Regions from separate parts of the Novosphingobium sp. Sphag1I genome, predicted to be linked through region 2. Evidence: riboswitches for the same ligand, from Rfam matches in the RefSeq annotation. Region 2 holds a riboswitch; the other holds the start of a gene.
The links. A riboswitch is a leader RNA that binds a small molecule or an ion and turns the genes downstream of it on or off. The one in region 2 is predicted to bind cobalamin.
Positions count from the first base shown of each region.

Region 1: another riboswitch for cobalamin. It lies ahead of ACZ9HU_RS05435 (TonB-dependent receptor plug domain-containing protein); the one in region 2 lies ahead of cobW (cobalamin biosynthesis protein CobW).

Region 1 covers NZ_JBWBQS010000004.1:61,434-64,701, forward strand. The annotation lists gene ACZ9HU_RS05430 (cell wall hydrolase) at 1-960, opposite strand, end outside; cobalamin riboswitch at 1,182-1,396, shown strand; gene ACZ9HU_RS05435 (TonB-dependent receptor plug domain-containing protein) at 1,511-3,268, shown strand, end outside.
Region 2 covers NZ_JBWBQS010000002.1:206,294-209,561, reverse strand. The annotation lists gene ACZ9HU_RS03035 (HoxN/HupN/NixA family nickel/cobalt transporter) at 140-1,132, shown strand; cobalamin riboswitch at 1,179-1,398, shown strand; gene cobW (cobalamin biosynthesis protein CobW) at 1,602-2,657, shown strand; gene cobN (cobaltochelatase subunit CobN) at 2,665-3,268, shown strand, end outside.

The DNA.
Region 1 (3,268 bases), on a different contig from region 2:
CGCGTGAACAAAACGGAATGCGCCGGAATCGCCTGCCGGACCATGCATCCGGTAAAAACGGTGCGCGCCGATCTGGCCGATAAAGTTCAGACTGTCGGCCCAATAGGGGTGGACGGCAAAAGTGTGGTAATGCGTGGCAAGGCCAACCGGGGCATAGACATAGCCGCCAAGGGCCGCCCGTGCGACGGTTTCGGCACGGCTCCAGAAATAGCGGCTGGGTTTGCGCATCAATGCGCCGTCACAGGTAAAGGTGAACTGACACCCGGTGGCGCGCTCGGAACCCTGAAACACCACGCCGCACACCGATTTGGGATAGGCGGGGTGGGCCATGCGGTTCAGCACGACCTGCGCCACGGCGCGCTGTCCGTCATCGGGTTCGCTGGCGGCTTCGTAATAGATCGCCGCCGTCAGGCATGACAGCGCGCGTTCCCGATCCACCGCATTGGCCAGACCCGACAGCGCCCGCGCCGCAGGGCCGGAACCGGGCAGGGGCGCTTCATCCTCGCCCTGCGCCGCATTGTCGCCATCCCAATGCAGTCCCGGCGCAATCGTCGCCAGCGCCGATCGCCAGCCGGTCGTCGGGGCCTGTGGCTCGGCTTCGCGGCTGACATAGTAATAGGCAGCACCCGGCCAACTGTCGCCTGGTTGTTCAAAGGGCATGGGGGCAAGGCTGGCCTGTCCATCGACAGGGTCTGCTTCTTCATGTGTGGTGGTTGCGGCCAAGGCCATCGCGCCGGTGCCTTGTCCGCGATAGGCCTGAACCGCCAGCATAGCCAACAGTGCGCAGACCACGGCCAGAACCCGATGCATCGCGGCGCGGCGCATTTCGGCATTGCGCAAGGCGTTGATCTTCATCCCGCCGCCCCGGCGCAGGCGCGCAGCATCATCGGACGTCCGCATATCATATGCGGGCATGGACTGGCTGGCATTGGGCGCAAGAGCGACACGAAACTTGTTCATCCTGACATCTCGGCCTGTTGCAGGGGCGGGTCAGCATGGCAAAACATACATTGGCCCGGCTTGCATCAGCCGATTTCCTGCCGTCTCATTGCGGCACTGTTGGGCCCACTAATCCTTAACGCCTTAATTTCGAGCCGCCGTTCAGGGTTAATATTAACTTCCTTTTCCATCAGTAGGCCCACTTTTGTCGGCCCTTGCGTATATGGCCATGCGGGGCTAGGGCGGCGGCCAACGCCAACGGTGCCTTTCGCAAGATCGGCTGAAAAGGGAATTTGCATGCCTGTCGCGCCCGCGCGGCAAGTGAGGCAAAGCTGCCCCCGCAACTGTTTCCGGGCGAGCGTACTGTCACATGCCACTGGGCCAAATGGCCTGGGAAGGCGGCAGATGCGCGTTGACCCCGGATAGCCAGGAGACCTGCCGTTGGTTGTCGTTCAGCGCCGGGCGGGGAGGACCGGATGCAGCGCGATGCCGTCTGTTTTCCATGCGCAAGGGGTGCGTGGGACGGCCTCTCCCGCCACGAACGGCATCTGCCTTCGTGAGGGGAAGAGCTATGAATATCCGTAATTTCGCCGTGGCATCGTCGTTGGTGGCGCTTGCCTTGTCCACGCCTGCGCTGGCCGCCGATGATGGTGATGCGATCACCGTTCTTGCCACCGGCCAGAGCCAGCCGGTCAATGAAACGGGCCAGTCGGTCAGCGTCGTCGACCTGTCCGAAATTCAATCCATTCAGGGGCCGGACCTGACCCGCATTTTCTCGCGCCTGCCGGGCGTGTCGATTGCGCGTGCGGGCGGCATGGGGGCGACGACCAGCCTGTTCGTGCGCGGCGCCAATTCCGAACAGACGCTGGTGATGATTGACGGCGTCAAGGTTGAAGATACGGCGGCCCCTTCGGGCGGCTATGATTTTGCCAGCCTGACCTCTGGCGGCATCGGTCGCATCGAATTGCTGCGCGGATCGAACAGCGTGGTGTGGGGCAGCAACGCCATCGGCGGCGTCATCGCCATCACCAGCCGCGAATTGAACGGCGTGGAACTCAGCCTTGATGGCGGCACGAACAACACGTTTGACGCGGGGGCCACGCTGGGCATTGCCAAGGACGCCTATGCAATCACCGTCAATGGCGGCTATTTCAGCACTGACGGCATTCCCACCCGCGTCACCGACACGCTTTCCAACGGTTTCCGCCAGACCCGCCTGTCGACCCGCGCCCGCCTGCGTCTGGCGCAGGGGCTGAACCTTGTCGCCACGGCGCGATATGCCGATGGCAAGGTGGGGATCGATTCCTATGACTGGACGCTGGGTTATGTGAACCGCGGCGAAAAGCAGTCGAGCGAGCAGGTGTCGGGCCGCGTCGGTCTGGAATATGCGGCGGACAAGTATACGGCGCGTCTGGGCATCAGCCAGTCCTCGCTGCGTCGCGGTTATATCGACCCCACGGTTCAGAGCAGCGAATACAGTTCCTATCTGGGCCGCAGCACGCGCATCGATGGCGCGGCGCATGTCGATCTGCCCTATTTCTTTTCCGCCGATCTGGGCGGCGAGGCGATGTGGAACCACGCGCGTTCGTATTATTTCACGCCGGGCGCGGTGAATGATGCCAATATCGCCAGCGGCTATGGCCTGCTGGGCTGGCGTGCGTTTGGGCTGAGCCTGTCGGGCGGCCTGCGCGTGGACAGCCATTCGACCTTTGGCACTCACACCAGTTTTGGCGCGAACGGGACGTACAATTTGATCTCGGACGTGCGCCTGCGCGCTTCCTATGGCGAAGGGTTCCGCGCCCCGACCCTGTATCAGTTGTTCGATCCCTATTCGGGCAACACGACGCTCAAGGCCGAAACCAGCAAATCCTATGACATCGGGCTGGAAAAGGGCGACCGCAATGGCAAGCTGTATGGCGCCGTCACGTGGTTCCACCGCAATATCAACAATCAGATCGACTATGATCTTTCGACCTCGACCTATGCCAACCTTGGCCGCACCCGCGCCGAAGGGCTGGAGTTCGAAACGGGCCTGCGCCCGGTCGATGCGTTGCAATTGCGCGCGGCCTATACTTTCGTGAAGAGCACGAACCAGACCGCAGGCAGCACGGCCTATGGCAAGGATCTGGCCCGTCGTCCGCGCCACATGGTCACATGGTCGGCGGATTGGAAAACGCCTCTGGCCGGTCTGGCCGTGGGCGGTGACATTCGCGTCGTATCGTCCAGCTTTGACAATGCCGCCAACAGCAACCGCCTTGCCGGCTATGCCCTGTTCGGCCTGCGCGCCAGCATGCCGGTGGGCGATCATGCGGAAATCTTTGGCCGCATC
Region 2 (3,268 bases):
TGAGCGACGTGTGTTGGTCGGAATGGACGCAGGGCGCGCGGCGCTTTGCGAAAGGTCCGGCTGTGTCGTTCAAGGCCGGGGGTTCCTGCTTGTGAGAAAGAGATTTTTGTCAGCGCCTTTGCGCTGGCGTATCGGCGCGATGATGGCCGGTTTGGTGGCGGCCAATATTATGGCTTGGGTCTGGGCCTTTGCCCTGTTCGGTGCGCAGCCTTTGATGTTGGGCACGGCCCTTTTGGCATGGGGTTTGGGGCTGCGCCATGCGGTCGATGCCGATCACATCGCCGCCATCGACAATGTCACCCGCAAATTGATGCAGGAAGGCCAGCGCCCGATTTCCGCAGGCTTCTGGTTCGCGCTGGGCCATTCCGGGATCATCGCCGTTGCCTCGATCAGCGTTGCCCTGACCGCCAGTGCGCTGTCGCGGTTCAGCGCGTTCAAGGATTTGGGCGGCATGATCGCGACGGCGGTTTCGGCCCTGTTCCTGTTCACCATTGCGGGGATGAACTTGGCCATCCTGCGCTCTGTCTGGGCCAAGTTTCGCCATGTTCGCGCCGGGGGCGTTGTCGATGCCGATGATCTGGATATGTTGCCGGTGTCGCGCGGGATACTCTCGCGCCTGTTCGGGCCAATGTTTCGTTTGATTTCGAGGCCATGGCATATGGCGCCGCTGGGTTTTCTGTTCGGGCTGGGGTTTGATACCGCGACCGAGGTCGCCATCCTTGGCATTTCGGCCAATCAGGCGGCCAGTGGTATGTTTCTGGGCCGGTTGCTGGTCCTGCCCGCGCTGTTTGCGGCCGGGATGGCGCTGGTCGATACGCTGGACGGTGTGATGATGGTGGGGGCCTATGAATGGGCCTTTGTAAAGCCGGTTCGCAAGCTTTACTACAACATCACCATTACGATGATGTCGGCCCTTGTGGCGATCGTGATTGGCGGGATCGAGACGCTGGCCCTGATCGGCGATAAGCTGAGCCTGACCGGATGGCCATGGGGTATGGTGGCGAGATTGGGGCGCAATTTCAACAATCTGGGCTTTTCGATCATCGGCCTGTTTGCCGCCTGTTGGATCATAAGTTTCGCGATCTATCGCTGGAAGCGGTTGGATGAAATCGAGATTTCGCCCGCGCCGTGATTGCGCCGGGCGTTCTTATGGGCTAGATCCTCAATCGAGGGCTTGCCCCTCACATGATCGCGCCGGTGCCTGAAAGGGCTTAATCGGGAATGCGGTGCGGGCCGGAAACGGCCCAAATCCGCGGCTGTCCCTGCAACTGTAAGCGGATAGCGCGATGCACATGCCCCACGCGGGGCGGCCACTGGGTCTTGCTATGCAGATCTGGGAAGGCGTGCATCAAGCTGTGACCCGCGAGCCAGGAGACCTGCCGGCGCTCTGGTCGCTCTTGCCTTGGTCCAGGGGATGGTCACGGCACGGTCAACTTCCGTCTGAGCGACGAAACTGTGCGGCTGGGGCTGCACGGGTTGCGTGGTGTCGGGCGCTTTGCGCGTCGGCCCGCCGTCGCGCGCCGACCGGATTTTCCGGCAAGCCCCCGCCTGTTCTCGCTCCGAGGCCTGAATTGGGTCTCGTTTCGGCGCGCGGGGAAGTTATGACCATGAACGCATTGGCGGCCGATCTGGCCAAAGTGCCCGTTACCATCATCACCGGCTTTCTGGGCGCGGGAAAGACCACGTTGATCAGCCATCTGATCCGCAACGCGGGCGGGCGCAGGCTGGCCGTGGTGGTCAATGAATTTGGCACGCTGGGGGTGGATGGCGACATATTGCAATCCTGCGCCATTCCCGATTGCCCGGCGGAAAATATCGTCGAACTGGCCAATGGCTGCATCTGCTGCACGGTGGCGGATGACTTTATCCCGACGGTGGAAAAACTGCTGGCGCTTGATCCGCGCCCGGACCATATCCTGATCGAAACATCGGGCCTGGCTTTGCCCAAACCCCTGCTCAAGGCTTTTGACTGGCCCGCCATTCGCAGCCGGATCACGGTCGATGGCGTGCTGGCTCTGGCCGATGCCGAAGCCGTGGCGCAGGGGCGTTTTGCCCCCGACCTGAACGCGCTGGAGGCGCAGCGCCTTGCCGATCCGGGGCTTGATCATGAAGTGCCGCTGGCCGAAGTGTTCGAGGATCAGCTGGCCTGCGCCGACATGGTGCTGTTGACCAAGATTGATCTTGCCGGACCAGACGCCGTGGCCAAGGCCCGTGCGATCATTGCTGATCTTTCGGCCAAACCTGTTCCCATCATCGAATTGGCCGAAGGCTCGGTCGATCCGCGCATCATCCTCGGCCTTGGCGCTGCGGCGGAAGATGACATTGCCGCGCGCCCATCGCACCATGATGGCGAAGATGACCACGAACACGATGATTTCGACAGCACGGTGGTTAGCTTTGGTGAGATTGCCGATCCCGCTGATCTCGTCGCCCGGATCGAGGCTCTGGCCCGCGAGCAACAAATCCTGCGCGTCAAAGGCTATGCGGCGGTTCAGGGCAAGCCCATGCGCATGCTGATTCAGGCCGTAGGCGGTCGCGTGCGCCATCAATATGACCGCCCGTGGCGCATGGGTGAGCCACGTCAGACCACTCTGGTCGCGATTGCCGAGCGTGACCATGTAAAGCCGACTGCGATCCTCGCCGCTCTGGCGGACTGATCACCCGATGCATGTCATTTTCCGCGAAACGCACGGGATGGAGGAAATCGCCATCCCGCAGGATCTGGGGCAATCGCCCGCGGATCTGGTGGTCCTGTCGTTTTCGGACAGCGATCTGGGCGCGTTTGCGGGCGGGTGGCACAAGGCGCGGGCGCAGGACGCGGATTTCCCGACACTTCGCCTCGCCAATATCGCTTCTTTACAGCATCCCTTGTCGGTCGACACCTATATCCAGCGGACGCTGGCCGGGGCCAAGGCGATTCTGATCCGGTTGATCGGGGGCGCGGCCTATTGGCCCTATGGCTTGCAACAGGTCGAATTGCTGGCGCGCAATCAAGGGATTGCCTTGGCTGTTCTGCCCGGAGATGGGCGGCCCGATGATCGGTTGGCGCAGGCTTCGACCTTGCCCCCCGCCATATTGCACGATCTGGCGGCGATGTGTGATGCGGGCGGGGCGGATGGGGCTTATGGGGCTTTGACCTTGCTGGCCGGGGCGGCGGGTCTGACGGATCGGCGGGTGGAGCCTTTTGAGCCTTTGCCGACGGTGGGGGCATGGCACCCGGCAAGGGGTCTGTGCGATCCGGCGGCATGCGATTTCGACAAGCCGCTGG